3 regions of the Bacillus sp. EB106-06-01-XG163 genome follow, and region 1 is predicted to be linked to each of the others. Evidence: predicted binding sites of a transcription regulator. Region 1 holds the regulator's gene; each other region holds the start of a gene.

Region 1 (10,695 bases):
ATTTGTTTCGGGGATTCTTGAATTGGGAAATCATACGTCACGTTCGAATTTGACTTCGAAATAACCGGCCGCTCCGTAACCGTCTATGCCGGAGCAAATATTTGAGCCGGACGCCAGCCCAGCTCAGCATATTGATAAAATGATTTCCCTGCAGTCCTCACTCTCCTCCAAAACTGGAGAAGGGTTTCATTTTTATCATTTAAGCCTTCCGTCTCTTTGAACAGAAAGACTTTTTTAGGTTAAAGGATAGAAGTTGTTTTGATGTTTTTATTCTTCAAGATGAACGGAGGTTTTGTCCAACGTATATAATATTGTGACAAAAGTGTAAACAAAAGAAAGGATGATGTTATGGCAAAAAGGGTTAGAAGAATAGACCGTAAAGCAGCTGGCAAAGAGGCAGAGCAGAAGAAACCGTCCAAAGTCACCCTGTTCTGCCGTTCGCTTCAAAGGCTGAAGCATTTGTATTGTAACATAAACATACAAATGCCATCAATAACCAAAAAAGGAATTTTAGTTTTAATTTTACCGTTTTTGCTTCTGCCGTTCTTTCGGGCTGATGCCGCTTCAGATATTTACGGCAGTTTCGAGGAATTAAAGCTGAATGAAGATCCTTCCGATTTTTCCATTTCAACGCGAGAGCATGACCCTTCTGTCCTCATATTAGCTATACACGGCGGAGGCATAGAGCCGGGGACCAGTGAGTTAGCCAGAGAAATTGCCGAAAACCGGAGTTTATATTTATTTGAAGGGTTAAAATCAGCCGGTAATGCGGCTCTGCATTTGACAAGTTCGCATTTCGATGAACCTAAGGCCGTGCAAATGGTGAAAGAGCACTCTCATGTCATTTCATTGCACGGTTACGGCAGTGACGATAAAAAGATAAAAATCGGCGGTACAGACAGAGAACGGGCCGAACTTTTGACCGATGTGCTGAAACGGCACGGGTATCCTGCCGTTCTTCTTGGCATAAATGATAAATATGCAGGCGTCAGTCCGAACAACCTTGCCAATCAATCTTCATCCGGATTGAGTATTCAAATCGAAATGAGCACCGGCTTCAGAAAATCACTATTTGACACTTTTACGCTGAAAAGCAGAGCATCCACACAAAACGGGACCTTTTACCAATTCACAAAAACGATTTCTGATTTTATCAGTGACAAATATTAATAAGCACGCCTATTTTGTCGGCGGGGCTTTTTCTTTTGAAATTTATGAAACTTTAAGTTCTTAAGATCGTATACATAATTGACAGGATGAAAGAAAAGAGGTGGGCAAATGAAAGTGATGATCGGGTCTATCATTCTTCTTGTCATCATCGGATTCGGTTTATGGCTGATGCTTAGTCCAATCTTTAAACAAGTGGGAAGCGGAGCCAAAAAATTCAAAAAGTCATGGGAGGAAGAAGATCAGCATGAGCGAAAATAAGCGCGGAAACACAAAAAAAATTATCGGCGGTGTGATTATAGGTGCAGCCCTTTTAATTGCGGGCGTTACAGCGTCACTATTCATTGAAAAAATACCGAACGGTTATGTCGGGGTTGTATACTCACCGAATGGCGGGGTAAAATCCGACACATTGGACCAAGGCTGGCACTTAGTCGGATTATTTAATAAAGTAACGGAATATCCGGTGCGTATGCAGACAGTGAATAATGAAAATATAAAAGTGGCAACCTCAGACGGTAAAAATATAGAAATGGATATCGCTTACAACTATGTCGTGCAGCCTGATAAAGTAGTCGATCTGTTTAACAAATTCGGAGCGGTAGACGTTGAAACGATTGAAAATACATATTTAAAAACAAGGCTGTGGGATGCGGCGCGAAAATCAATCAGCAAATACTCGGTTATTGACACATACGGGCAAAAATCTGCAGAGGCCGCTGCCGATGTTCAAAAGAGATTTGCTGATGATATGAAGAGTCTTGGATTTTTAATTGATGATCTGACGCTTGGCGTACCGAAGCCGGATAAAGCCACACAGGAAGCTATCGATGCAAGGGTGAAGTCTTCACAGGAACTTGAACGGACACAAACTGAAATTAAAATAGCCGAAGCCGAAGCGAAAAAGAAAAAAATTGAAGCGGAAGGGATCGCTGATTATAACGAAATCATAAAGAAATCAATGTCCGATGAGATGATCAAATATAAATGGATTGAAAAATGGGACGGAAAAACGCCGAAAGCGACAGGCACAGACTCACTGCTGCAGCTGCCGCTGGACGATCAGAAGCAAAAATAAAATGAGAAGGAGGCGATTGCCTCCTTTTTATGTTTTTTCCTGAGGGTCTTTTTCCGGCACTAATTCTTCAGACGCCTCGGTTTGATAGCTCCATAGCGTGCTATCCGTCTCTGTTGTGTCCTGATAATCTTCGGGAAGTACATATTGCTGCAAATACCGGTGAAAAAATGCCTCAAAAACAGAAATGCAAAGTGCAGAGATAACCGATGCCGCGGCAGGAGAGACATTAAATCCGCCAATGTTCATAAGGAATATCCATAATATAATGAATGAAATCCCGAAATCAGCTGCAACGGCTGTGAAATTGCTTGTTCTCGGCAGAATCATGCAATCACCCGCAAAATAAGTGATTAAACTTAAGATCACTGTAATAAACAGAACGTTTAAAAAGGTTACTTGGTACATAAGATCCAGAACAATGTACAGTAAAGCAAGTGTGAGCGCCGTTTTAGAAGCGAAAGCAATTACGTGTTTCATTTGAACCACCTTCGTTATTTCGTTTAGTCTTCATTGTAAGCAATCCGCAAATTTTTAAACTGGTATATAGTGGTTATAAAGCATACGTTTTAATAAAATGTGAATAGACATCACAGGATTCACAAGTTAAAATATGTAAAAAGGGGGATGCAAATGAAAAAATACTGGATATGTATTGCTGTTTTTTTATTATGTTTTAGCGGCATACACTCAGCTAAAGCGGCTACCACTGAATTCGGATCAAAAACAAGCTTCACTTTGGAGGGAAATGCAAAAGAGTTTCATATTGAAAATCCGGGGGCTGTAGCTGCCGACGATTACTTTTTAGGATATAAGTTCACCATAATGAACAACTCTTCATGCGGTTTAAGCATGAAACTCCAGCGGATGGCGCTGAACGGGAATTTTTATACATTAAGTTCTAAAAACTACAGCGGCAGCTGGTTAAACCTCAGTGCCCAGGATAAAAAATCAATTGATCCGTATCACAAATACAGAATTCTGGTTGAAAGTTCTTCAAACGTCTGTGGCCCCGTCTATATTAAAGGGTTTTACGGTGTAGAGTATTATCATTTTGATTGAAAATAGATACTCGCTAAAGGCAGCGGGTTTTTTTATATTTAAATATAACTTATTGTACTATGTACTAAATATTCATATATAAATTTTAATGCACCCGCCCAAAGAAAACATAAACAAAAGTAAATTCATCACGCACAAATATACAAAGTTGAAAAATGAATGAAAAGTTTCTCGAGGGAAACATTATTAGTTGACTTCAAAAGTGTGATGTCGGATAATAAGAATGTAAGTTTTTCCTCCTTAGCAGATTCGTTTCTTAAGCCAGGGCGAATCTGCTTTTTTTTATGCAAAAAAACCCCTTACAGAGGGGTTTTTACAATAAATGAAGTTTAATAGAATTAATGTACGGCCCTGAATACGCCGATAACTTTCCCCAAAATGCTTACGTTTTGCAGGATAATCGGCTCCATCGTCGGATTTTCCGGCTGCAGCCGCACATAATTGTCTTCTTTATAGAAGCGCTTGACCGTCGCTTCATCATCTTCGGTCATAGCTACGACGATTTCTCCGTTATTGGCCGTGTTCTGCTGTTTGACAATGACGTAATCTTTGTCAAAAATGCCGGCGTCGATCATACTTTCTCCCATGATTTCTAACATAAAGACATGTTCGCCCGGAGGAACCATCCGGTCAGGAAGCGGAAAATACTCGTCAATATTTTCAACAGCCGTAATCGGAATACCCGCCGTCACTTTCCCGATGACCGGAACGTTTACGACCTGGCTTTTCGGAATGTGGACTTCTTCTTCATCCAATACCTCAATCGCCCTCGGTTTAGTAGGGTCCCGTCTGATCAGGCCTTTTGTCTCCAGCCGCGCCAAATGGCCGTGCACGGTTGAACTGGAAGCCAGTCCTACTGCTTCTCCTATCTCTCTTACAGAAGGCGGATATCCTTTCGTTTTTACCTCTTCTTTAATAAAACGCAGGATATCAAGCTGCCTTTTTGATAGCTTCGTCATATTTCGCACCTCAAAACGTCGATTTTAAGTAGATTATAGCATGATTTTCCTGACAGTACAAACATAGGTTCGAAAAAAACGATTGACAGAAACGTTTGTTCGTATATACTGAAAGGTATAAAAAGCGAACAAACATTCTTATCGGAGGTTGTTTACATGGCGAAAGAATCTATTATATTTGTCGGACTGTTTACTGCGATTTTAAGTGCCGCTATTTTACTTGTCTCATGTGCGGGAAATGATCAGTCCCTCAGCCAATATGTTAAAATAAAGGTTCAGGACGGCGATACACTCTGGTCACTTGCGGATCATGTAGCAGAAAAGAAACACATTAATAAAGAAGATTTCATTGAGTGGGTGACGGAGAATAATCATCTCCAAACTGCTGATATAAAGCCCGGAGACGAACTTATTCTTCCGGTTAAGAAAAAGCATCCGGCCGTATATCAGCTGGCCATTGTCAATTAGAGAGGAAAGAGAGAAATGAAGGCACTCATTTATGCCCGCGTAAGCACAAACAAAGAACAGCAGCAAACGTCATTAAAAAGACAGGAAGAGGAGCTCAGTGAGATCGCTGCTGCAAACGGCATGGAAGTCGTGAAAGTCATTTCTGAGAAAGCCAGCGGTTACGAAATGGACCGCGACGGAGTATTTGAAATGCTTGATGAAATTAAAAAATCACATATTGACGCGATATTGGTGCAGGACGAAACGAGATTAGGAAGAGGAAACGCCAAGATTGCGCTTTTGCATTGCATTTACAGGGAGAACGTAAAAATATATACGACGGCTCATAAAGGTGAACTGGCGCTTTCCGAAGCTGATTCGATGGTACTCGAAATCGTCAGTATTGTTGAGGAATATCAAAGGAAAATTCACAATATGAAAATCCGGCGGGGAATGAAAAGAGCCGTGAAAAACGGCTACAAACCTGAACGGAATCTGAAAAACAGACATGAAAACAGCGGAAAAGAAAAAAAAGAGGTTCCGGTTTCGGAAATTATCAGGCTGAGAGCCAACAAGCTTACCTTTGCAGAAATCGCAGCGACCTTAAGGGGATTCGGCTACGATGTGTCCAAAGCCACGGTTCACCGGCGGTTTCAGGAATATACCGCAGACACAGAAGGCAGCTGACGCGCATCAGTTGTAAAAAAGACTGCGTTTTAGTAGTATATAATCAACACGCACCAAAGGAGCTTATTATGATTTCTAAAGAAAAAATCGCAAGAATTAACGAATTGGCTCAAAAAGCTAAATCAAACACGATAACGGATGAGGAAAAAGCTGAACAGCAAAAGCTTCGCCAGGAGTATTTGAAAGGATTCCGCTCCTCAATGAAAAATACGTTAAAGAGCGTAAAAGTGATTGATCCGGAAGGCAACGATGTCACCCCTGAAAAATTAAAAAGAGAACAACAGAAAAATAATCTTCATTAAACAGAAAGAATACGGCAATACGTATTCTTTTTTCGTATATACTAATATCAGGATGTGATTTACGACAATTTTCAACAAGTTTATCTCAAATTTAAGCTGAAAGAGTTGAGAAAAAGTCAGCATCGCTTTATGATGAAAAGGTACAACAATAAGGAAGGGGATTATAATGGATACAATTGAAAAGAAATCAGTTGCCACCATTCGTACACTATCTATAGACGCAATTGAAAAAGCGAATTCCGGACATCCGGGCATGCCGATGGGAGCCGCTCCGATGGCATATACGCTGTGGACGAAATTTATGAATGTAAACCCGCAGAATCCGGGCTGGTTTAACCGCGACCGCTTTGTTTTATCAGCAGGCCACGGTTCAATGCTTTTATACAGCATGCTGCATTTAAGCGGATATGACCTCAGCATTGAAGACTTGAAACAGTTCCGTCAATGGGGAAGCAAAACACCGGGACATCCGGAGTTCGGGCACACAGCCGGAGTAGACGCTACGACCGGGCCGCTTGGACAGGGTATTGCAATGGCAGTGGGAATGGCAATTGCAGAACGCCATCTGGCTGAGACATATAACCGTGATTCTTTCAACGTAGTTGATCATTATACATACAGTATTTGCGGAGACGGTGATTTAATGGAAGGCATTTCTTCCGAAGCCGCTTCTCTTGCAGGCCATCTTGAATTAGGCCGCCTGATCGTATTATACGATTCTAATGACATTTCCTTAGACGGCGATTTAGACCGTTCTTTCTCTGAAAATGTAAAGCAGCGTTTTGAAGCAATGAACTGGGAAGTTCTTTATGTTGAGGACGGAAACAACATCGCTGAATTGACGGCTGCAATTGAAAAAGCGCGCCAGAATGATAAAAAACCGACTTTGATTGAAGTGAAAACCACGATCGGTTTCGGCTCTCCAAACCGTGCGGGCACATCCGGCGTTCACGGCGCTCCGTTAGGACTAGAAGAGAGCAAGCTGACAAAAGAAGCGTATGCTTGGACGTTTGAAGAAGATTTTTATGTTCCGGAAGAAGTATACGGGCATTTCAATAAAGCGGTAAAAGAAGCCGGCTCGAAAAAAGAACAGGAATGGAATGAACTGTTCGCGGCTTATAAAGAAAAATATCCTGAGCTTGCTGAACAGCTGTCACTCGGCATGAAAGGCGAGCTTCCTAAAGACTGGGATCAGGAAGTTCCCGTTTATGAAAAAGGCAGCAGCCTTGCTTCCCGCGCATCTTCAGGTGAGGTGCTGAACGGGATCGCCAAGAAAATTCCTTTCTTTGTCGGGGGATCTGCTGACCTTGCGGGTTCAAATAAAACGACAATCAAAAATGGAGGAGACTTCACGGCCAAAGACTACGCCGGGAAAAACTTCTGGTTCGGTGTCCGTGAATTTGCGATGGGCGCTGCATTAAACGGAATGGCGCTTCACGGCGGCCTCCGCGTATTCGGCGGCACATTCTTTGTGTTCTCTGATTATTTAAGACCTGCCATTCGTCTGGCGTCATTGATGGGTCTTCCCGTCACTTATGTATTCACGCATGACAGTATTGCCGTAGGAGAGGACGGGCCGACCCACGAACCGATTGAGCAGCTTGCTTCTTTACGCGCACTTCCTAACCTTTCTGTGATCAGACCTGCTGACGGAAATGAAACCGCAGCTGCATGGAAGGTTGCCGTTCAAAGCCAAGATCATCCGACAGCTCTTGTATTGACACGCCAAAACCTGCCGACGATTGATCAGCAGGCTGAAGAAGCGTATGCGGGCGTGGAAAAAGGGGCTTATATCGTTTCCAAAGCCCAAACGGAATCACCGGCCGCTCTTCTTTTAGCGACAGGTTCTGAAGTCGGACTTGCGATCGAAGCTCAAGCGAAACTGGCTGAAGAAAACATTCACGTATCTGTAGTCAGCATGCCGAGCTGGGACCGCTTTGAAAAACAATCGGCCGAGTACAAAAACAGCGTGCTTCCTCCGAATGTGACGAAACGTCTTGCGATCGAAATGGGTTCAAGCTTCGGATGGGGCAAATTTACCGGTCTTGAAGGAGACGTTCTCGCAATTGACCGTTTCGGTGCTTCAGCTCCGGGAGAAACAATTATGAAAGAATACGGGTTTACTGCAGAAAACGTGGTTGACCGCGTGAAAAAACTTTTAAACAAATAACGAGACAAAAGAGGATGAGTCAAATCATCCTCTTTTTCCTGTTTATGCGACAAAAATAGAAGGGGCGGCGTAACAGTAATAGACAATTCTTTCTTTTCTCCTTTTGTATAATAGAAAGCAATAACGAAGCGCTGTAAAAGGGGATGAGGAAATGGAACGTCATTACTATACACACCTGATAAAGGATGAGTTTGCGAACCACTACTTCGGGCGGGAAACGGCTATGTTTGAGTTGTTTCGAGACTATCATTGGACAGATCTGACACCCCAGGAATATCAAATGACAGAAAAGCAAGTTCAATATATAACGGAACCGATTCCGGTGATACATATGCATCAGCGTCTCCAGCTGCATTTAAACCGAATGAGTTACAGCCGTTTGGATTCCATTTACCGGCTTACACTGCCCGGAGAAAAGGGCCGCGCCACCTTCATGATGAAAGACAGTTTAATTGAGATTGCGGCTTCGGGAGATTATGAGGCGGAAACGATTTTCTTTGAGATTCTGCGTAAAATCAGCCCCTGTTTTCTTGCAATGGATTTCAAGACACGGCGCTACGGGTGGTTAAATCCGGTCAGAGAAAGAAATTTTGTCTAAAAACGAGGAAAAAGAGATGTAAATGTTGTATAATAGCCTTTGGTTTAGTACACTTTAAACTAGACAACATGAAGGAGGAAATAAAATGACTTTATGGGTTGGCATCCTAGTGGGCGTTGTCGCATTGCTCATAGGTGTTGCACTCGGGTTTTTTATTGCTCGTAAATATATGATGAGCTATTTGAAAAAGAATCCGCCTATTAATGAACAAATGTTACGCATGATGATGATGCAAATGGGAATGAAACCTTCTCAAAAGAAAATTAATCAAATGATGAAAGCCATGAATAATCAAGCGAAATAATACGTACAGATTATGATATAGATATACATGGTTATAAAAATAAAAAACCCGGAGAGGGTTTTTTATTTTGGCGTCATGTTTCACCCCAACTGCCGGTGTGCAGTTCTTTTTGATATTGTATGAGAAGGTGGTCAAGCTCCTGGCTGAGTTCTATCGTAATGTTTGATGTCATTCCGTTTGTCATGACGATTTTAAGCAGCTCTGCCCGTTTTTTTTCAATTTCATTTAATAGATGCTCTCTAATCACAGGGATATATCCTTTCATACATAAATCTTTCACCTGAGTCGCTATTATTATATCCACATTTATACTGTTTTTCAAATAAGAAGGAGTATAATATCTCGATGTCAAATTAAATTATATAAGCTTTTTCTATAAAAAGTAATCCTTCTCGGGAAAGTGTTAAAAAAATGAAATGATTTTGTCATAACTCGAAGGGAGTGTGTCATCGTGAGTTTTAATTACTTTCTGACGTTTGGGGCCGGATTTCTGTCTTTCATTTCTCCATGCTGTCTGCCGTTGTACCCCGCCTTTTTATCTTACATAACTGGTGTCAGTATGGACGAGGTGAAAACAGAAAAGGTGATGCTGCAAAAGCGCGGCCTCGTGCATACACTTTGTTTTTTGCTTGGTTTCTCCGTGATTTTTATCGCATTGGGATATGGAACTTCGTTTATCGGCAGTTTTTTTACCCAATATCATGAAGCGATCCGCCAGTTTGGCGCTATCATGCTGATCCTTTTCGGGCTGATTACTGCCGGTGTGTTTCAGCCGAAATTCATGATGAAAGAGCGGCGCATTCACTTTAAGCGCCGTCCGGAGGGGTTTATCGGTTCGGTTCTGATCGGTCTTGCGTTTGCAGCCGGCTGGTCGCCGTGCAGCGGGCCTATTTTAGGAGCCGTGTTTTCGCTGGCCAATACAAATCCTTCTTCAGCAGTGCCGTATATGTTTTTATATGTTCTCGGATTTGCGATTCCTTTTCTTGTTCTTTCATTTTTTATTACCAGAATGAATTGGATTCGCAAGCATCAGCTGCTTATCATGAAAATCGGCGGCATTCTTATGATTCTGATCGGAGTTATGCTGTTTTTTAACTGGATGAGCTACATTCTGATCGTTCTGTCAAATCTTTTCGGAGGATTTACGGGTCTGTAACGGATTAATAACTTTTGAACTATTATATACCCTTTTGTTTTTGGTACAATAAGACTAGTTAATGTTAAATATGTGGAGGGGAATATGACACGAGTTTTAGTTGTAGATGACGCCAAGTTCATGAGGGTGAAAATCAGAGAGATTCTGGAATCGGCGAATTACACAGTTGCCGGGGAAGCGGCTGACGGTGAGGAAGCCCTGGCAGTATATCAAAAAATCCGTCCCGACCTGGTGACAATGGATATTACCATGCCGGTCAAAAACGGTATACAGGCGCTGCAGGATATTTTAGCTTTTGACCCGAAAGCCCGGATCATCATGTGCACCGCCATGCGGCAGCAGCGGATCGTTCTGGAAGCGATTGAATTAGGCGCTAAAGACTTTATCGTTAAACCGTTTGAAGCATCTAAAGTGCTGGAGGCCGTAGGCCGGGTAACGGGAACGTAAACGTGTTCTCTTTTCAAATTGGTTTTTTTTATGTTTTTGGAGTATAGTATATAGTATCAAACTCCGTGCAAGCAAAGGAATGATAAAGATGATGATTATAATTTCATCCGTTATTGCAGCGGCCATGGCAATTTCCGTGATGATCGTCAGGATTAAATCCTCCGACAAGCCCGCTTCACCTAAAAAAATAATTCTCCCGCCGATTTTCATGAGTACGGGAGCGCTTATGTTCCTTTTTCCGATTTTCAGAGTGACGGGCGAAGAATTTTTGGAGGCCATTACGCTGGGCGTGATCTTCTCTATTTTTCTGATTAAAACATC
Region 2 (10,695 bases), on a different contig from region 1:
CTTGCGAGACATGATACTTCGGAATGCTCGTTCCGACAGATAACACATATGCCATGCCCATCACCTCTTTACATAAAGGTTTCCGCTTTTTTCCTGAATGTATGCATAAGTTTGAATCGAGGATTTCACTGACATGCCATTTTAATAGGAAATTGGCCCTTTTGAATAAGAAACCGTTCGGCTATACTTGATCCATTCATAAAAAAGGTTGTGATTGGGATGCTGACACCTGTCATTCTTAAAGGGTCACTCGTTCAGTTAGAGCTGCTGACGATTGATCACTCTCAGGCACTTTGCGAAGCAGCTTCAGAAAATAGGACGACTTATGCTTACACCCATGTCCCTGACGGAATCGAAGAAACAAAGCGTTATATTGAGCGTGCGCTTTCCGATTATGAAAAAGGACTTGCATTGCCTTTTGCAGTACGGAGTCTTGAAACAGACCGAATCGTCGGAAGCACGCGGTTTATGGTTGCGGAAGTGTTTACGCGGCCGGCGGACGCAGCTCCGGAAGTGTGTGAGATCGGCAGCACATGGTATGCCTCTGCCGTGCAGCGGACCGGTGTCAATACGGAATGTAAACTTCTGATGCTGACTCATGCGTTTGACGTGTGGCAAGCTGTCAGGGTGACGCTGAAAACCGACGTTCGCAACCAGCGCTCACGGACTGCGATTTTGCGGATCGGAGCCCAATTTGAAGGGATCCCCCGCGCACACATTCCGGCTGTCGACGGCGGTCTCAGAGATACCGCCTACTACTCCATCCTTCGGGAGGAATGGCCTTATATCCGGCAAAACCTTTCTGGCCGGCTCGCAGCATATAACTGAAAAACCTGCCGATATACGGCAGGTTTTTTCACATATTCGGATCATATACGTATAAATTGAGATCGATCCGTCCGTCTGACGTGACCGCTACCCCCTCAGCTTCAAGAGACAGCTTCTGTACAGAAAACATCTCTTCGTCTCTCAATCCGATTTCGCCCTTTGCATTGATGACCCTGTGCCAAGGAAGACGATGCTTTTTACTCATGGAGTGAAGAATCCTCACAACCTGCCTCGCTCCCCGCGGACTTCCCGCAAGACCGGCAATTTGACCATACGTCATCACTTTTCCTTCAGGAATCTGTTTGATAATGGCTACCGCCCGTTCCGTAAATGTCATGCAACTCCTCATTTCGACTAAAAATGATTTCCCTAGTATCATACAACAGTTTTGACGTCATATGATGATGCCTTACTCTGGAGGCTTAAAATAAGATGGTACAAGTTAATAAAACTCATGGGGGAAAATACTTTCTTATATTCACAAAAAGTTAACATAAGTTTATATGGACAAATTTTACATACAGTTATATAATACAGTTGTATCAAATAAAAAAAGGGAGTGTTTTAAATGAAATTTAAAAAAGTTTTAACCGGTTCAGCTCTATCACTTGCTTTACTTGTTTCTGCTGCTCCTGCTTTTGCAGCAAGCCCGGCTGCAGATGGCGGGAGTCATAAAACTGCAGCTCCTCAGGCAGTGTTAAAAACTATATACATCAATGCTAATACACGTGGAGAACTTCTTAATGTAACAGTATTTGCTGGAGTTAAATACTATTTAAAAGATGCCAAGCAGAACAGTGATGGTACATGGACTGGTGAATACCAAGGTTGGTTTTAAGATTATCTAAGGGATAAGAGATTTTTCTCTCATCCCTTTTTTCATAGTTGTTTTCCCTACTAACCTCCTAAAAACCACGATCAGCGAAGAGCGTTGTGCGGCGATCCTAAGCAACCGTATGTCAAGCTCTGTCTCAGCAGCAGACCGTTGTTCTCAATGCATTTTAGCAGGATGTCTCAGTATGCATCCTTTTTTGTTCCCAACCATGCCGCTTTTCCTATGACTTAATTATGTTAATTGACAACTCGTATTTCTTGGCAAGGTTCTTCTATTTCATGCCTTACGCACTCCTTGCACTCCTTACACTCCTTGGTGTGCTTTTCAGCCACCAATATTCACCGCCGCCTCTTGTATTGGAGATTCCGAAATGAATTCACCCTCGCAGAATAGTTTCTCCAGTTAGAAAAACACCTAAAATGAATAAAATTAAATGTAAGGGCAATAATTCTTCGTGAGCAAGTACCCCATAAAACCTCTTACTTGCTCTTTTATTTTTGATAAAACACAATCCAAGGTGATAACATGAGATTTGCTTGGGAAGAATTAATTATAATTGCATTCGGAATGATTTTACTGAGAATTTCAGGGAGAAAATCCATTGCACAAATGACCATCGCACAGACAATGGTGATGATTTCAATCGGTACGATTATCGTTCATCCCATTTTAGAAACCAGTTTATTGAAAACATTAATCGCTGCGTCTAGCCTTTTTAGCGCTTTGATTTTGATGGAATGGTTTCAAGTAAAAGTAAACTGGATTGAATTTTTTTAACCGGAAAATCTAAATTCGTTATAGAAGACGGCCAACTCAATATAGAAAACTTAAAGAAGCTGAGACTGACAGCAGATCAACTCGAAATGCGTTTAAGACTTCTTGGCATTTCAAATATAAACACAATTAAATATGCCACTTTAGAAGCTAATGGACAATTAGGCTACGAATTAAAAGATGACTGTAAGCCTTTAACCATCAAAGATATTAAAAATGTGATCGATCCAAAATGTCATAACAAAGAGCCTCAGCCTCAAAAAGATGATCAAGCCAATCTATTCGAGGAAATCAAAAAACACCAGACTCAGCACAAGCCAAAAAATCTTGAATAATTCGCTGATTAGTAAAGCCTTTTGTTATTCAAAACCGAAGCCGAATCATTTTTTACCGAAACCGGTTTACAAGAAACAAAAAAAGCATCTGAAGCAGATGCCTTTTTTAAATTGATATTGCGACATGAAAAAGAGTCGGCACCCCCCGTAATTTTCCGACGAGGTCCTTGTATGCGCCTGAATATGCTTTTCAGCCGCCTATCCCCACCGCCGGCCTTAGCATAATGTTAATCAGTTTGTTTTTATAAAATCATTGATTAATTGATCAGTCGTTAATATTGTGGCAAATTCATTATGCAACGTGGCCAGAGATATATTGTGAATAGTCTCTGCATCATAATATGTTTCATTTTGGTCTCTCATTCCGAAGGCTGCTGTTGCATCTGAAATCAGGTATGTATCAAATCCTAAATTACCGCTCATCCTTGTGGTTGTTGAAACACAGTGCGGCGTAGTCAAGCCAGTGATTACGACAGTTGTTATATCATTTGCTTTTAAAAGCTCTTCTAGATTAGTCCCAATAAAGCTGCTGTTTACTTTCTTGGTTATAATGACTTCTTTATCCATAGGTTTAACGATTTCCTTTATAGCAACCCCCTCATTTTTTGGATAAAATAAAGAACCAGGTTTATCAGAAATATGTTGTATGTATATGACTGTCCATCCTTTTTCTCTCCATAATTTCAGTATTTTGCTGATATTTTCTTCCGCCTTTACGTTATTTCGGTCTCCCCACTTTTTATCATCAAAGGCTTTTTGTACATCCACAATGATTAAAGCTTTTTTCTTTTCTGCCATCAGATAACCTCCTATATTGAAAATTCGCATTTATAACATTTTAAATAAAGATTTTACTTTTGTACAATTGTTTCAGTGTTAAATTTCATATCGCACCTTCCCCGTTGGAAAAGCGCTGGAATAGCTAAAGCAAACACTGACTCAAAGGCTGCAGCTCACCAGAAGCCAGCAATATTCAACTCTTTTTCTCTATATACTTATCAATATTCTGAAATAAGCCGCAACAGTGAATGAAAGCATCGCTCCTATCGCCATCCACTCCCCTAACTACATTCACGCTCACAAAATATTAACAAAAAAACCCTTGGTTATTTTTGTATTGTATGTAATAATACAAGTGTATTAAAAAACAAAGGAGTGTTCAAAATGAAATTAAAAAAAGTTTTAACTGGTTCTGCCTTGTCTCTCGCTTTACTCGTTTCCGCTGCCCCTGCTTTTGCATCTAGCCCTGGCAATACAAATAGCGACTCAACTCAAACAAAAATTTCGACACAAGCGACCAAAGATTCTTTTACAATGGATTACCTTCATAGATGGGATATCCCAAGTACAACTGTTAAGAATGGTGTTACATATTACCTTAAGAAAGTAGAGATAATCGAAGGGTTCTATCGCGCAACTTTTGAAGGATGGATTAATTAAAAGAAGGGGCTTTCCCTTCTTTTCACTCTCATTTGTAAGGATCCGTGCACAAGATACTCGTTCACGTACATATAGTTCGGGACGGTTTTTCGGCAAAAAAGGCGGATGCCTCATCACTCAATTTGTTTCTTTTCAAACAATGAAAATAATAAATGAAAGAGGATGCCTCGCAAAAAGTTCAGCAAACTTTCGGAAGCATCCTCGATCTGGATAAAATAAGATGTTATTTTAAAGAAAACGGATAACTAACCCTCTTGAACCCTTGTCACATCAAGGGTTTTTTTCGTTTTAGGAATCATATTATAAATAAGTTGTTCACTTACCGCACACTTTCATAACGTGTTATTTCCCTTTAAATTCAAGCTTTTGAGCACTTTCTAAGCAGAAACAAATTCACGCATTTTCATCCTTGGATGTGATTTTTGTTATTTTTGTGTTATTTTTTTCGAAATATAAATCATTAATCATCATACGGCCGGTACTTCTTCCGACCAGCTTCCAGTTCTTTTTTTTGTGCCTCAACATGGCTCAGAAGAAATAAACTCACTGTTCCTACTTTCTTAACCGGATTCAATTTCCCAGAGCTCACAAGAGCACTCAAACGCTGCCTCGTGACACCGAGCAATTCTCCGGTTTCCGCTGCAGTCAGTACTTCTTTTTGAATGAACTGTATCTTTTCATTTTCTGTCATGTCTGTTCTCTCTCCAAATCAGAATAAAACCTTTTAGTATGGTGACGATCGCAGCCATATATAAGATGACAACTGCAATCTTCCCCAATGTTCCAGCTGTTTCAAAATCAATTGCAACAATACCCACTAATATAATAAACAACGTCGTCATATCTAATGTATTGTAGTGCTTTAAATATTTTTTCATATCATCGTGGACGTGATATAATGTAGGAGCAAGGGGATTACTCCCCTTGTCTTACTATGTTTTAGCGCTTCTTGCTTGTCCGGCGGGAGCGCTTTTTTCTGTTCTTCTCTCGCTTCTCGCTTTCCTTCTGCCAAATATCATAAATATTTTTGACAATGGTTACGATTCCAGCGATGATAAGAACTATGTTTCTGATCTCGTCCACTTTAGCACCTCCTTTCGATACTTTTATTATACCAAACCTATTTACAACAGTCAATAGGTTTACGTGAATTAATCTCCATTATTTAAAATTTTTTATTCATTTCTTCGTAAATAAAACTATGGATAAACATCCTTCATTCCATTAAAATGGAATCATCGTCTAAATTTAGGGGGATATTATGGGTATATTTCTAAGTTTTATAGGGGTTTTTTTGTTTATTGGGTTTATAGCAGGCTTGGTTTTATTTTTCATCAAACGAACAAGAAAACTTGGTAAGTTAACAGCCCCACTTTGTTTTGTGGCATCTATATTCTTTTTCTATTTGGGAGGACAGTTTTCAGACACAAGTTCTAGAAATAGAGACACAGGAACAGAATTAGGTGATAATACGAACATTACATCTTTAGATGAAGAAAAAAATGAAATTTCTTCTAAAGACAAGGAAGTATCTGTGTCAGATGATGATTCTACTGTTGTTCATGAATTAAATTGGTCAGAAAAGCAAAATGATACAACGTTTAAAATCGATCGTATTGGAATCGTTAAAGACGAAATGGAATCCGGTGCTGAGGGAACTATAGCTGTTCACTTTGTCATTGACAATGGAAGCAAAAAAGATATCTCAACTTTCCCGAACCAAGGTACCCTCCTTACCAATACTAAAGAACAGATAGATGCCAGTTTATCACTCAGTGAAGATATTGGGGGAGAAATTATGTCTGGAGCAAAAAAAGAAGGATATGTGCTTTATCCAATAAAAAAATTGAAGGATCCCAATGAAATCAAATCAGTCAGAATAAAATGGGATTTTTGGCCGGATAAAGATGTGACTACAAATGTAAAGGATTTTGATATTAATTTAACTTGGTGAGGAATCGTAAATGTATTCAGTTATAATGATCAACATACATAAAAATAAAGTTTAATTATTAAGAAGCCCCTTTCAAAATGAAAGAGGCTTCTTTTTATTCGTTTAACAAGGCAAACCATGCTTTCTGATAAACTTTCTGGCCAAACCCTTTAAATATAGACTTTGTGCTCTTAGACAAACGTTTTCTTGTCTTTTCTTCAGACATGATTTTTATTACCCTGTCTGCCAATTCATTTTGGGTTTTAACAAGATAACCATTTTTCTCGTTCTGTATCATATCTTTAGGGCCGTATTTAATATCATATGATGTTACTGGTGTACCTGCGGCTAAGCTTTCAAGAATGGTTAGTCCAAATCCTTCAGATTTTGAAGTGAGTATAGAACAAGCTGCTTTTTGATAAACCTCAATTTTGTTGTCTGTAAATCCTTTTAATTCAATATTTTTCGTTAAGTTTAATTTTTCAATTAGTTCTTGAAAGTATGTTTCATGCTCACCCGCGCCATAAATTTCGTATTTCGCATCTGGAATAACATCAACTACTTTTTTGAATGCCTTTATAGCCTCCTCTAGACCCTTCTCTTTATGATAGCGGGACAAAGTTACCGCTAGGTGCGGATTAACCTTAGAATTATCCTTCTCAGTGTCAGGTTTACTTATTCCATGTGGAATAACGCGATAATTCAATCGCTCTCCAAACTCGTTTGAAAAGTCATTTTTTTGTTCCTCAGTCAAAAACACAATCTGATCAAATTTATCAGGGTTCTTGAATAAAGCATTATATTGTTGACTTAATTCAAATTCACCCTTCTCATTTAAATCGTAATGATTAGTGTGCAACACAACAACTTTTCTCACATCAGATAATCTTTTATCCAATAATAAACTAAAATTTTTAGGGTTGTCAGACATGATGATTGGTGATTCAATCTCTTTTGTTCGATTAGCTATCCAATATGCCGCCAGGTCTTCTAGGTTCTTAAATTCTAAAGGCTTGGGATAGAAAAGATTGCAGCGGAATATCTCTTCATCTTTAGGCTTTAACCATGTTGTGAGATAACATTTCCCATCCTTTCCGAAATAACGATCTAACTTTGGTTTGTTGCTGAACAAATCCATTTGGCGTTCACGTACTAAATAACCATCCTCGTTATATTCTTCTCTGCGAAGCCTGTGTCTAGCTTCATTCATGTAATCAATATATGCAAGCCGTCCATTGTTATCGAACTTTTTGTACTTTACATACAGACCATCTTTGAAGTAACGAAAAGCATTGTTTGCTTTAAAAACGATGAAGCCTTCTTCTTCTTTATTCGGATCCCCTTTTATACGATGATCTTCTTTACTGTTCTTAGAAGGATCTAGATCATTGAATAAATTATAAACCCTCACTCTTTCATCGAGTTCATTGGCATTATAAAGATTTTGAATGATACTTTTATGATTCTTTTGAAAAAGAATGGTTAGAAATTGAGTTTCTTTATACTCTGAAATGAGTGTATTCGCTCTATGTATTGTTGCTTTGGTCATACCGCCTCTTTTTGTATTTAAGGAATTAAACAAAAAAACCGGACTAACGAGAGACATATTTTATCCCCTTTTCATATTTTCTTACTAGATTATATTACTATAAATGAAATTTTAATGAAATAGTCATATAAAAAGAGAACAATTACAGAAAAACCCTCCTTATATTAAGAAGGGGTCTTTAATCGATCCAAACTTAAGTCTGGTTTACGACCTATAAATACCGTCAGAAATTAAGCCATTCATCATCTAAAATTCTTACTGCATGTTCTGGCTTTGTAATGAAAGGCCATCAGCAAGGTACTGAGTTGTTTTTTATGTAATCAAACAAGACCTTCGAAAGTTCTTAACTTTCACTATATTTAGAGTTATGTTAGAATGAAATAGGAACATACGTTCTACATTTGTTGAGATTAGTTACTGTATTGTGGAGGATTGATGGTTTGAAAACAATTTTACTGTCTGATGGACGAGCCTTAAAATTAACGTTTGAAGAAACGAGAAAACATTTTCTGCCGATGATAAAAAAAACAATAAAAAAAACTAATAATAAATTTGTTTTTAACTTTATTGATGAGGAAGATTTTTCTCAAGAGTTAGAAATTGAACTTTGGAGAGCATATGAAGGTTATGATTTCAATTATGGAACGTGTTTCTCAACATATCTACATTACAAATTGAAAAAGGGAGTACGTAATGTAACATATTCTAGATACACTTTAAAAAATAAAAATAAAGGGATTTTATCTATAGATACCCTAGTAAATAAGAAAGACCTTAAACTGATTGACATATTGCCAACAATTGATTATTCACTGAGCAATCTTGAATCAAATGAACTTGTTAGAATTCTTCTAGAGAATACACCTCCACAAGATAGAGACGCACTTCAAGTAATACTTGACAGAGAGACTTTTTCTGTTTCAAAATATGCAGCAAAACATCAAATTTCTCGTCAAGCCGCTAACCAAAGAATTATTAAACTTCGAAAACACCTTCAAAATGTAATTTCCGAAAAATATCTCCATACCAACGATTAAGCTAACTATTTGCAATCCAAAGATCATTAATTATTTAATGATCTTTTATTTTTCTCTTTCTTTTCATCGTTTTCCTTAGTCTATTCCAAATTCTCTAAGCTATAAGATACATAATCAATACACGGAATTTTAATTTTAAATTTACATTTTTAAATTGCGGGATAGAATAGTAGCACTCAAGAAACTAAATAAGGAGAGGAGCTTTTTTATGACTATTTGTATTAACAAAAAAGGGTCAAGCGTTCCGGTCTACTCAAATTACGGATTAACTACATGGGGATCTAAAGTCGGAACAGTTAATTCTAATGAATTATTTGTTTTTTATGGGACGTTTACAGAAGCAAATGGTGCAGTTTCAATCGGTTTTTATTCACCTTCAGGATGGCGACAAGGATACGTCAAACCAAGTGCTGCCACTAGTTCATTTTTGACAAACGCTTATAAAGCGAAATACGGAACATCTGCCCATGGAGGAATTGCATTTAAAGTCCTTCATCGCCAATCTCGTATTTTTTCTGGCACAAACGTTATTACTACAGTAAAACCAGGCGGTAAGATTATCACTGATGGTTATTCATCTTCTGGATCATCTTATCCATACCGATTAAGTATTAAAGGATATATTCATGCTGGAAGCACCAAATACCATAAAGTAACGAATGGCTGGTGTGACACTGATTTAGAAATCGGGAAATCAATGTACAATACAGTTACAATCGACGGTAAGTGGGTATGAAAAAGAAAAAGCTAATACACTAATCAATATAAAAAGAGGCATAAAAATTCTAACTTATGCCTCTTTTTTATATCTTAATCTAATTTAGATCCTTTGCTAATCTCGTTATCCCCTCGTTTTATGTTTATATTGGCCTCTAAACAGTTGGATGTTCATAATAATCACTACATATAACCTCCCAAAAATTCTTTCTGCTACTTCAATAATGCTTCAAGTTTCGCCTTTGTATCTGGTCCGTAAATGCCGTCTTGACGAAGCCCATACATTGACTGGAAACGTTTCACTGCATTCGCCGTCTTCGGTCCATACGCACCATCAATACCAAAATTTTTTGCGTTTTTATCCGGATAATAATGAAGAGCCGCTAACGCAGTCTGGATCTGTTTTACAGATTCCCCGCGGGTTAACGGGTTTGTGACTTTAAAAATACCCGCAGGCAGGCTGAATTTTGATTTTTGAGTGGTTTTAGGCTTTGAGGCTTTTACCTTCTTTTTGCCGCCGCTTTTCAGCTCGTTATCGCTTTTGATATAGGAGACATTCACATATCCATGGAATGTCTGGCCTTTAGAATTGGTGTATTCAACATATCCCCATCCGTTGACAGTTGATCCAAGCTGATATTTTACAATCGTGCCATTCGGCAGGTTAAGCACCATGGAAGAAGAGGCGCTCCGTTGTGTACGTAAAACAAGGCCGTCACTTGAAACCACCGTGTTTTTGATGAATCTTCCTGTATCTGTATGGGTAACATCTGGATTTGATACCGCAGGCACCGTTACAACCTCGCCGGCCATTCTCTTTTTAACACGGGTCTTAAAATCGGCAAACCCTTTAGAGTTGCTTACCCATGGGGCAGGACAGATTTTGTGTGTAATGTCATAGTGCCGCACGATGTCATTGATCGGATCAAGTTTAAACTTCTTGCATAGCTCAGCACAAACTTGTTCTGCGCGGGCAATGGTATCAGGATGGAAAGTGCCGTTCTTTTCAATGCAAAGCTCCACGCCGATAGATAAGAAATTTGCATTCGGTTTCAGCGCCGCGACACCCCGGTAAGGCTGCCCGTTAACAATCTGTTGGACATCATTAGCATGATAAGCCACCTCATTCAACGGAATGATACAAATAGCCTCTGTACGATCGACAAAGATATGTGCAGATGCAAATGTCTGTTTCTTCTCAGACAGATTTCTGTTCTGGACGGGGAGCGTTTGACCAAAGTATCTAT
Region 3 (10,695 bases), 150 kb from region 1:
CGGATCATCAAGCGGCGGAAGAAACGTCCGCCCCTGTAAGTTAATGACGGCAAGCTCTTTTCCGTTCGATTTAATATAGGTAATGCCTTTGCCCGGCGTACCTTCCGGGAAATTCGCCGGCCGGACAAGATGCGGCACATCATCAATAAAGTCGAAGATCTCTCTTTTATCCCACGTATGGTTTCCCATTGTAATGGCATCTGCTCCCGCTTCCATAAGGCTGTGGTAGATCTTTTCTGTCAGTCCTTTTCCGTGTGCTGCATTTTCTCCGTTAATAATTGTAAAATGCGGTTTATGTTTCGCTTTCAGTTTCGGGACATATTCTTTTACCATGTCGCGGCCCGGGGAACCGACAACATCTCCGATAAATAAAATTCTCATACATTCCATTCCTTCCTTTTCAGGGACTCAAAAAAATAAAGTGATGCGCTAAGCATCACTTTATTTTGCATACTCTACGGCTCGAGTTTCTCTGATTACGGTCACTTTAATGTGGCCCGGATAATCAAGCTCGTCCTCAATTCGTTTACGGATATCACGTGCCAAACGATGGGCTTCTAAATCATTAATGGAGTCCGGCTTCACCATGATGCGAACTTCACGGCCGGCCTGAATCGCAAATGATTTTTCAACACCTTCGTAAGACTCGGAGATTTCTTCAAGCTTTTCAAGTCTGCGGATATAGTTTTCGAGCGTTTCACTTCTCGCACCCGGTCTTGCGGCTGACAGTGCATCAGCGGCAGCAACCAGAACGGCGATAATGGAAGTCGGCTCTTCGTCTCCGTGGTGTGACGCAATACTGTTAATGACGACTGGATGCTCTTTATATTTGGTCGCAAGCTCCACTCCGATTTCCACGTGGCTTCCTTCCACTTCATGGTCAATTGCTTTTCCGATGTCATGCAGAAGACCGGCCCGCTTGGCAAGCTTTGCATCTTCTCCAAGCTCGGAAGCCATTAAACCTGCTAAAAACGCAACTTCCATAGAATGTTTCAGTACGTTCTGCCCGTAGCTTGTACGGAATTTCAACCGGCCGAGGATCTTGATCAGATCCGGGTGGAGTCCGTGAACGCCGACTTCAAACGTCGTCTGCTCACCCATTTCCCGGATATAGTCATCTACCTCACGGCGGGATTTTTCAACCATTTCTTCAATGCGCGCCGGGTGAATACGGCCATCCTGAACGAGTTTATCAAGAGCGATTCTTGCCGTCTCCCGTCTGATCGGATCAAATCCGGAAAGAATGACTGCTTCAGGTGTGTCATCAATAATCAGGTCAATACCTGTAAGCGTTTCAAGCGTACGAATGTTACGCCCTTCACGGCCGATGATACGTCCTTTCATCTCATCATTCGGAAGATTGACGACCGATACCGTCGTTTCGGCAACATGATCTGCTGCACAGCGCTGCAAAGCAAGCGACAGAATGTTTTTCGCCTTTTTATCTGCCTCTTCTTTCGCACGGTTTTCGGTTTCTTTTGTCATGATGGCGATGTCATGTGAAAGCTCATTTTCAACCCGGTCAAGAATGATTTGTTTCGCTTCATCCCGTGTCAGGCTCGAAATGCGTTCGAGTTCTGACTGCTGCATACGAATCATCTCATCCACTTTGCTTTCCATCTCTTCAATATGTTGTTGTCGTTCATTCAGAGAATGATCTTTCTTCTCCAACATCGCTTCCCGTTTATCAATTCCTTCATGTTTACGGTCAAGATTTTCTTCTTTTTGAAGTAAACGGTTTTCTTGTTTTTGAAGCTCATTTCGTCTTTCACGAACTTCCTGTTCAGCATCTATTCGAAGTGTATGGATTTCGTCCTTTGCTTCAAGCAGAGCTTCTTTTTTCAGTGCTTCAGCATCACGCTTTGCATCTTCAAGGATTTGCTCGGCAGCACCGCGTGCGCCCGCAATCTTTGCTTCGGCAATGGTTTTACGAACATAGTAGCCAACAACTAAACCGAGCAGAGTCAGCAAAATGGAGATGAGAACCGTCATTGGGGTCATACTTTCACCTCCTCTTGCTATGAACTTGGTTTTTGCTTAAATAAGTGCCGGCATGTACATTGTCTGATTTTCTCAACATACAGAACCTTCACAGGGAATGAGTCTCTCACGCCCTTGTCAAGTTTAAATGGTTTAACAATCATGTTAAAAAAACAAATGTTACAACTTCATTGTAATTGTGTCGGAAATACTTGTCAAGCTTGCCAGCTTAACGATTCGCCTTCAGCTCGGATCTTCGCCCATGTATATATCATACCATACCTAGATCCGCTTTTCGTGAATGACGGCTCTGTTAGTCCGGCTGGTTAAGCAATTGGTAAATTCTATTGTTTACCTGTCCTAATTTGGCGTTATTCTGAATGTTTGACAGTAATATGACATATTTGCTTGCCGAATGGCTGAAGCTGTTCAAAATGTTGTAACCGGGCATAACACCGTGATTGGAATAGCTTCCCGGATCAATGTAAAACCCCATGCCGTAAGCGGCACTGCTTCCTGCTGTAAACATTTTTGTGAAGCTTTCTTTTGAAAGGAGCGTGCCGTTTACGATCGCTTTATCAAATTTATAGAGATCTTCAGCGCTCATATACATGTCGCCCGCCCCGTACAGCTGCGATAAGTCCAAAAGGTGCGGCGTTACAAGACTGCCGCTCTCATCGACTTTGTAGCCGACGGCAGGATATTTGGCTTTGGCAAATGTTTTGTAAAATCCGGCATGCTTCATTCCGGCCGGTTTGAACACGTGTTCTTTTATATATTGTTCATAAGACTCCCCGCTGACTTGAGATACGATATAAGCAAGCACTGAATAGTTGGAATCCCTGTAATCCCAAACCCCGGGCTGCCGTTTAATTCCGCGGTATTCTATATCCTTGATTAAATCAATTGGAGAAATCGGTCCCTGTCCCTCAATATGCCCGTTTATGCCGGACGTATGATTGAGCAGGTTTTTCAATGTAATGCGCGTGCCGTTAGGAAAATTCGGCAAGTATGTACTGACGGGGTCACTCGTCTGCAGCAGCCCTTTTTCTTCAAGCTGCAGGACAGCCGTCGCGATTAACGCTTTTTGTGAAGAACCGATATAATATGATGTCTCCGGATTGTTTTTAATTTTTTGTTTTCGGTCCGCATAGCCAAAGCCTTTTTTCAGCACAACTTTTCCATCTTTTACGATCATTGCTGTGCCGCTGAACCCGATCTGTTGCAAGTAATTGCTGATCTGTTTATTGTGATCGATTGATTTAGGTGTTTTCTCTTTTTGCGTCTTTTCTTTTTTCTGTTGAGTCTGGTCTTTTGAAGTATCAGATTGAGCGGCGGGAGCGTTTTTAACGGATTCCTTCTCCCGGTGATGCGCTGTGACGGTCCAGATCATAATAAAAACAGTGACAAGCAGCAGAAAAAGAAACAGCCCTCCCGTTTTCATCAGCTTCTTCTTTCTTTTTTTATTTATTCTTGTGCGGCGGGGGCTCGTCATCTTTTTTCCTCCTCAGATATAATTTCAACTTTCGCCATGATGTTAGACGAGTGAAGGGTGAAAAAAGTTGTAACATTCCAGATAAAATTTTCCGAAACAGCCAGTGTTTTTTTGAAACACACAAAAAAAGAGCGGAAATTGCTTATTCCGCTCTTTTGATCGTGTTTTTATTCTTCTAATTCCATCTCTTCCTGAACTTCTTCCGCTTTGTCCGTTACACCGTTATTGTCTAAACCGTAATATTCACGGATTTGTTCCTGAATCATCAGCATGATGTCTTTATTTTCTTTTAAGAACTGCTTGGCGTTTTCACGGCCCTGACCGAGGCGTTCTTCTTCATAAGAATACCACGAACCGCTTTTTTGCACGATATCCAGTTCAGTTCCAAGGTCGATGATTTCCCCTTCTTTGGAGATTCCTTCACCGTACATAATGTCCACTTCAGCCGTACGGAACGGAGGAGCGACTTTGTTTTTTACGACTTTAATTCTCGTTTTATTCCCCATCACGTCGTTGCCCTGCTTTAATTGCTCGGCACGGCGCACTTCAAGGCGCACGGAAGAATAGAATTTCAGCGCGCGGCCGCCCGGTGTCGTCTCCGGATTTCCGAACATAACGCCGACTTTTTCACGAATCTGGTTAATAAAGATTGCGATTGTTTTAGATTTATTGATAGCGCCGGAAAGCTTACGGAGCGCCTGAGACATAAGACGCGCCTGTAAACCGACGTGTGAATCACCCATGTCACCTTCAATTTCAGCTTTTGGAACAAGCGCCGCAACAGAGTCAACGACCACGATATCAACAGCTCCGCTTCGCACCAGCGCTTCAGCAATCTCTAGCGCCTGCTCTCCCGTATCCGGCTGAGAAAGCAGAAGCTCTTCGATATTGACACCGAGCTTTTGCGCGTAAACAGGATCAAGAGCATGCTCAGCATCAATAAATGCTGCCTGTCCGCCTTTTTCCTGAACCTCAGCGATTGCGTGAAGCGCTACAGTCGTTTTACCTGAGCTTTCAGGTCCGTATACTTCAATAATCCGTCCGCGCGGGTATCCGCCTATTCCGAGAGCGGTATCAAGTGCAAGGGAACCGCTTGGCACCGTTGAAATTCTTGTATCCGTTTTTTCTCCGAGCTTCATGATGGAACCTTTGCCGAATTGTTTTTCTATTTGCTTAAGAGCCATATCTAAGGCTGCCTGACGATCACTCATTTATTTTTTCCTCCTTTATCTTGCCACTACATATACTATACCTTGTTTACTGGCATTTGCCAAGAAAAAAGCGAACGCATATTCGGATTTTTTCCGCGTTCGCTTTTCTGCAAAAGAGCATAATTTCCCTTATAAAACTTAAAAATCAGAGAAAACGGCTCTTTAAAACTTTATTTTTGATCCAGCATTTTTAAAATGAGATGGCAGCCGTATTTAGCGGCGCGCTTTCTGATCCCGGTTCTTGAGCCGGCAAAGTTAAATTCGTGCACCTCTTCTTTTCCTTCCGCTGAAATGCCGATAAAGACGCGGCCCGGCGCATGCCCTTCCTGCGGGTCGGGACCCGCCACCCCGGTAAAGCTGATGCCGATATCGCTTCCGGTCAGCTTTCTCACACCGGCTGCAAGCTCTTTCGCACACTCTTTGCTGACCGCTCCGCTTTCTGCGAGCGTCTCAGCTTTCACGCCGAGCACATGCTGTTTCACGCTGTCGGAATAACAGACAACGCCCCCTGCAAATAGTTGAGACGCACCGCTTAAATCAGTCACCCTCTCTGAAAACAGGCCGCCTGTAAAGCTTTCGGCAGAGGAAATCGTAATTCCGTTTTGTCTGCATGCTTTTGAAAGCTCCTTCACCAGAGACGTATCATCATATCCGTAGAAAAATTCACCGACACGTTCTAAAATGGCGGCTTCCGTTTCTTTTAAAAGCCGTTCTGTTTCTTTTTCGTCGGCATGTTTCGCCGTTAAACGCAGCGTGACCTCTCCGTCAGCAGCGAGCGGCGCAATCGTCGGGTTCGTCTGCGCATCAATGATATCTTCTAAATCAGCTTCAAGCTGGGATTCACCGATTCCGAAAAACCGCAGCACGGTTGAAACGATTTTCTCATTAGAACCGAGCTTTTTAAGAAGCAGCGGCTTTGCTTCATTTTCAAACATCGGACGCAGCTCGCTCGGCGGCCCGGGAAGCAGCATATAAAGCCTTGAGCCGTGCTCTGCAAGCATTCCCGGCGCCATGCCGAAATGATTCGCCAAAACGTCTGAGCCCTCAATGACGAGCGCCTGTTTGCGGTTATTCGGCGACATGGTCCGTTTTGTTTTCGCGAAATATTCTTCGATCGACCGGAATGCTTCGTCATTCAGAACGAGCGGGCGCCCCAGTGTGTTTGCAATGGTTTCTTTCGTCAAATCGTCCTTGGTCGGTCCGAGGCCGCCTGAAAAAATAATCAGGTCTGAGCGCTCTTCGGCAATGCGGATGACTTGCTTAAGCCGCTCCGGATTGTCACCGACAGCGGTATGATAAAACACGTTTACACCGATTTCCGCCAGCTCTTTACTGATAAACTGCGCGTTCGTATTGGCGATCTGGCCGAGCAGAAGCTCCGAGCCGACTGCAATGATTTCTGCTTTTTTTGCTATTTCCATCTTTAAGTCCTTCTTTCTTAGTTAGATGTTTTTAACGCATCCCAGTTCTTCGCAAAATAATCCCAGCCGGAAATGACTGTGAAGAGCACGGCCACCCATAAAGCGATATCGCCGAACGGGAAAGAAACGAGCTCAAACGGAAGATTATGCAGCAAAAGCGCGGCAACAGCGATGATCTGAGCCCATGTTTTAATTTTCCCCAGCATATTGGCGGCTACAACTTCCCCCGTTCCCGCCAGCACAAGTCTTAATCCCGTTACGGCAAATTCGCGGCTGATGATGATGATGACCATCCACGCCGGCGCAAGGTCAAACTGCACAAGCGTAATTAATGCCGCGGACACCAGCAGTTTGTCAGCCAGCGGATCTAAAAATTTCCCGAAATTTGTCACGAGGTTCAGTTTTCTGGCGTAGTAGCCATCCACCCAGTCAGTCGTTGATGCGATAATGAACAAAACAGCTCCCGTAAGATGCGCGACCGGAATCGATTCATCCCCTATATGAACGCTGCCCCACTGAAAAGGAACAAGCATGATAATCATAAATACAGGAATTAAAGCGATTCTTGCCAGTGTGATTTTATTCGGTAAGTTAAACATAAAGCCCCTCCAATAATATGTACTCGGACGTGAAGAAAAAGTCATCTTAATCGTTCAGATGACTTTTCCCCTTTTATTTTTTCATCTTGATTGTGATGGTCTGCGCCATCACATCATGCGGATTGAGTTCATAGGACAGAACCTCTCCGTTGATTTTAATTTTCAGGTTAGGGGCATAGCCCGTGCGGATTTCAATCTGCTTTTGATCCGTGACGTCTTTTTTAAAGGTTTCGCCTTTTTGCAGCGTTCCTTCTTTTAAAGAACCGCCGCTGTCATCACGGACGCGGATCCATGCGCTGTCAGAAGCAATCAGTTCAAGCTTATACTTATCTGCCCCGGAGACGTTGTATGAAGAAGCCGAGCCTTCCGTTCCGGCCGCTTTGATCTCCGTCTTTTCACTGCTTTTTTCTTTCTTCTGCTCTGACGCTTTTGTGTCCTTTTTGTCTTTTTTGCTGTCAGATTGCGCTTCGTCATTTGTATTGCCGTCGTTTTTCAGCGCAGAATCCTTAGGAATCTCATACTTGCTCTCACTTTGGGTGACGGCCTTATCTCCATCTGTCTGCCCGGATTTGCTCATTCCGAGCTGAATAATCGCATAAATGATCGCGATGACGATAATGACACCGATGACGACAAGGACGGTCGGAAGCCATTCCGCCGCCTTTGAAGCGGACTTAGGAAGCTCCCTTTGCATGGCGAGACCGGAGATTTTTTCCGACACATCGTCATGGTACGTGTTAGGGATGTCTTTTTTATATTCTTCAAATAACTGATCTGAATCAAGCCCGACAGCTTCAGCGTATTGCTTGATAAACGCCCGCACATAAAAATTGCCGGGAATGACGTCATAATTGCCTTCTTCCAGAGCGGTTAAGTATCTTTTCTGAATTTTCGTCGCCGCCTGGAGTTCATCCAATGACATCCCTTTTTCCTCTCTGGCTTCTTTAAGCCGGATTGCTAATTCTGTCACAACAAACACCTTCCAATATTAAAAATCAAAGCTTGAAAAACCGGTCTGATCAAATATTTGCGGTTCTTCTGCATGTTCATATGTAATAACTTCGTCAGGATCATTTCTGAGTTCGATAATATAATCGAAATCATCGAGCGTATACTCCGAATTTTGAACAAAAATATCGGGGTGCTCCACGACCTTTGTCGCCGGAAGCCGCATAATTTCACTGACGAGCTGAAGATGGCGCTCAGATCCCCGTCTTGTCGAAACGATGCCGTCGAGGATAAACACGTTTTCCGTGCTGTATTCATCGGCAACCAGCTGGCTCCGGATCGTTTGTTTTAGCAGCGTTGATGATACGAAAAGCCATCTTTTGCTGGCACAAACGCTTGACGCAACGATGGACTCCGTTTTTCCGACCCTCGGCATTCCCCGGATTCCGATCAGTTTGTGTCCTTCTTTTTTAAACAGCTCGGCCATAAAGTCAACCAGAAGACCGAGCTCGTCCCTTTCAAAACGGAAGGTTTTTTTGTCATCGGCATCACGCTGAATGTATCTTCCGTGGCGGACTGCGAGACGGTCGCGAAGCCTCGGTTCTCTCAGCTTCGTTACTTTAATGGTCTCCATTGTTTTTAAAATTGATTCCAATCGTTTAATTTGATCTATATGCCGGCATCTGAGCAGCATTCCCCTTCTGGAAAGGTCGACACCGTTAATTGTGACAATATTAATTGACAGCATCCCGAGAAGAGATGAAATATCCCCGAGCAGGCCGGGGCGGTTCACTTGAATTTCATATTCAAAATACCATTCGAGCTTTGCCAAATGATATACCCCCTCCATTGTGGCAAATTTTTACCTTCCTTTATCATAAAACATTTTTCTCTAATTAGAAAGAAGAATGTTGCTCTATAGAGGAAAACATAAAAAAAGAGAGGAGAAATCCCCCCTCTTAATGAGTGCTGTTATTTTCAACAAGCTTCACCATCATATTTGCGATGGCGCGCTGTTCATCTTCAGAAGCAACGCTCCAAAGATCAGCAAGCACTTTTTCCTGATGGTTTTTCGAGTCGACTTCGTTCGCAAGGTAACCGCCGATTTCTGTAGCGAGGTCAGTGATCGTTTCATCACTCATCCCTTTTTCCTGCGCATAGTTCAATCTGTCGCCAAGGAAATTCTTCCAATTATCCCAGTTTTCTAATACTGACATGTTGGGTTCCTCCATTTCATCTGTTGTTACAAAATTATTTTGTCCGTACAGATGCAAACTATACACACATTTTTTTCAGCAGTGCCAGCCGCCATTTACGGATAATATATGCCCCGTAATATAGGAAGCCTTGTCCGATAATAAAAAGGCCGCCGCTTCGGCGATTTCCTCCGGCTTTGCCAGCCGGCCCGCGGGAATTTCCTCTGCCAACGCTTCTTTTTCATCAGACGTGAACTGATCAAGCATATTTGTATCAACGGCACCCGGCGAGACTGCATTCACGCGGACGCCGCTCGGAGCAAGCTCTTTGGCAAGCGCTTTGACGAACGAATGCTGCGCTCCCTTGACCATGCTGTATAATACCTCGCACGATGCGCCTGTTTCTCCCCAGACGGAACCGATCGCGATGATGCCCCCGCTTTTTTTCCGGATCATGCCGGGCATCAGATTACGCGCCAAAAGAAACGGACTCGTTACATGCAGCTGCACCATCTCCCGCGCCGTGTCATCCGTAACGTCCGTAATCAGGCCGAAATGACTTTTGCCGCTGTTTAATATCAGAGCATCCACAGGCTGCTTAACGGAACGGCTGAGTGTCTCCGCGCCATCCGGTGAGGACAGATCCGCCTGAATAACGGAGGCTTTTACGCCGAATGATGCGCTCAGCCTTTCCGCAAGCCTGTGTGCGGCTTCCTTATTAGAATGATAATGCAAGAGGACGTCATATCCGTTTTTTGCGAGGACTTCACTTATACTTTGTCCGATTCCGCCGCTTGCTCCGGTTACGAGCGCTGTCTGTTTCATCAATCAATACTCCTTCTTTCCCCAGAAAAACATCCCTCAGGGCGTGAGGGATGTTTTGTTATGATTTTGGCACGACTTTGCAGACTGTCAGCCTGTCTTCTGATATTTCTTCTTTAATGACCCGCTTTACGTCTTCCAGCGTAATCTGCTCCAGTACGGTTACGACATCAAACAGACTCATATCTAAAAAGGCGTAGCGTGTGAATTGGTTGGCGATATATTCAGGTGAATTGAGCGCTTTTAAAAATGACCCGATTTTCTTTTTTCTCGCAAGATCAAGTTTTTCCGCAGTCACGGCTGATTCTGCATCAAGCAGCATCTGTTTTAATTCGTCAGCGAGCTTATCCGGCTCCGGTGTATCTCCTCCGACAGAGGCAAAACCGAATCCGTATTCAGCCGTGTAATCAAAGCTGAAGGTTTCATCAATGTAGCCTTTGTCGTACAAGTCACCGTAATGCGGTGAGCTTTTTCCGAAGAGACATTCAAGCATGAGGTTCATGCTGAGCTCGTGCTTCAACAGCTCCTGCCCCGTTTTATAAGGGTCTTTCGCCTTTAAGCCGACAAGACATTTTGAGCCTTGCACGTTCATTTTTAATTCCTGCTCCCGGCGGAAAACCGCTTCCTGCTCCTGAACTTCTTCACGTTTGATTTCAGGCTGGTCTGTAAACGGCTTTTTCTCCTGGTTTTTCCGCACCTGGCTGATGACCGCTTCAGGATCTACGGGACCGACGATAAAGAGCAGCATATTGCTCGGGTGATAAAACGTTTCGTAGCACTCATACAGCAGATCTTTCGTAATATGAGAGATGCTCTCCACCGTTCCGGCAATGTCAATTTTCACGGGGTGGTCTTTATACATATTTTCGATAAGGCCGAAAAACAGCCGCCAATCCGGATTATCATCATACATATTGATTTCCTGGCCGATGATGCCTTTTTCTTTTTCAACTGATTTTTCCGTGAAATACGGGTCCTGAACAAAATCTACGAGTGTTTCCAGGTTTTTCTCCACATTAGAAG

Evidence for each region. The regulator LexA, encoded in region 1, represses DNA repair genes until DNA is damaged. The targets are predictions, from matches to a motif close to CGAACATATGTTCG.
Region 2: a site for LexA is predicted at 8,078-8,091, ahead of AC3WTF_RS03065 (sigma-70 RNA polymerase sigma factor region 4 domain-containing protein). Genes of this name have one in related genera too.
Region 3: a site for LexA is predicted at 4,758-4,771, ahead of recA (recombinase RecA). Genes of this name have one in related genera too.

Annotation. Positions count from the first base shown of each region.
Region 1 covers NZ_JBYTDS010000001.1:95,627-106,321, reverse strand. The annotation lists partial or broken gene AC3WTF_RS00395 (DUF4177 domain-containing protein) at 31-137, opposite strand; gene AC3WTF_RS00390 (poly-gamma-glutamate hydrolase family protein) at 349-1,170, shown strand; gene AC3WTF_RS00385 (DUF8570 family protein) at 1,279-1,428, shown strand; gene AC3WTF_RS00380 (prohibitin family protein) at 1,415-2,245, shown strand; gene AC3WTF_RS00375 (YndM family protein) at 2,273-2,722, opposite strand; gene AC3WTF_RS00370 (hypothetical protein) at 2,876-3,304, shown strand; gene lexA (transcriptional repressor LexA) at 3,643-4,263, opposite strand; gene yneA (cell division suppressor protein YneA) at 4,420-4,731, shown strand; gene AC3WTF_RS00355 (YneB family resolvase-like protein) at 4,747-5,397, shown strand; gene AC3WTF_RS00350 (DUF896 domain-containing protein) at 5,466-5,699, shown strand; gene tkt (transketolase) at 5,866-7,869, shown strand; gene sirA (sporulation inhibitor of replication protein SirA) at 8,021-8,467, shown strand; gene AC3WTF_RS00335 (YneF family protein) at 8,553-8,771, shown strand; gene AC3WTF_RS00330 (aspartyl-phosphate phosphatase Spo0E family protein) at 8,845-9,018, opposite strand; gene AC3WTF_RS00325 (cytochrome c biogenesis protein CcdA) at 9,220-9,927, shown strand; gene AC3WTF_RS00320 (response regulator) at 10,012-10,374, shown strand; gene AC3WTF_RS00315 (CcdC family protein) at 10,454-10,695, shown strand, end outside.
Region 2 covers NZ_JBYTDS010000002.1:213,965-224,659, reverse strand. The annotation lists gene AC3WTF_RS03120 (type III polyketide synthase) at 1-55, opposite strand, end outside; gene AC3WTF_RS03115 (GNAT family N-acetyltransferase) at 220-828, shown strand; gene AC3WTF_RS03110 (MGMT family protein) at 857-1,165, opposite strand; gene AC3WTF_RS03105 (hypothetical protein) at 1,397-1,666, shown strand; partial or broken gene AC3WTF_RS03100 (DUF421 domain-containing protein) at 2,189-2,772, shown strand; gene AC3WTF_RS03095 (cysteine hydrolase family protein) at 3,004-3,570, opposite strand; gene AC3WTF_RS03090 (hypothetical protein) at 3,937-4,212, shown strand; gene AC3WTF_RS03085 (MerR family transcriptional regulator) at 4,673-4,903, opposite strand; gene AC3WTF_RS03080 (hypothetical protein) at 5,152-5,295, opposite strand; gene AC3WTF_RS03075 (hypothetical protein) at 5,474-6,166, shown strand; gene AC3WTF_RS03070 (glycosyltransferase) at 6,261-7,751, opposite strand; gene AC3WTF_RS03065 (sigma-70 RNA polymerase sigma factor region 4 domain-containing protein) at 8,135-8,731, shown strand; gene AC3WTF_RS03060 (hypothetical protein) at 8,940-9,467, shown strand; gene AC3WTF_RS03055 (N-acetylmuramoyl-L-alanine amidase) at 9,662-10,695, opposite strand, start outside.
Region 3 covers NZ_JBYTDS010000001.1:245,965-256,659, forward strand. The annotation lists gene AC3WTF_RS00805 (TIGR00282 family metallophosphoesterase) at 1-381, opposite strand, end outside; gene rny (ribonuclease Y) at 442-2,001, opposite strand; gene AC3WTF_RS00815 (serine hydrolase domain-containing protein) at 2,294-3,475, opposite strand; gene recA (recombinase RecA) at 3,643-4,686, opposite strand; gene AC3WTF_RS00825 (competence/damage-inducible protein A) at 4,857-6,107, opposite strand; gene pgsA (CDP-diacylglycerol--glycerol-3-phosphate 3-phosphatidyltransferase) at 6,125-6,706, opposite strand; gene AC3WTF_RS00835 (helix-turn-helix domain-containing protein) at 6,780-7,676, opposite strand; gene AC3WTF_RS00840 (DUF3388 domain-containing protein) at 7,695-8,486, opposite strand; gene AC3WTF_RS00845 (DUF3243 domain-containing protein) at 8,614-8,871, opposite strand; gene ymfI (elongation factor P 5-aminopentanone reductase) at 8,947-9,675, opposite strand; gene yfmH (EF-P 5-aminopentanol modification-associated protein YfmH) at 9,734-10,695, opposite strand, start outside.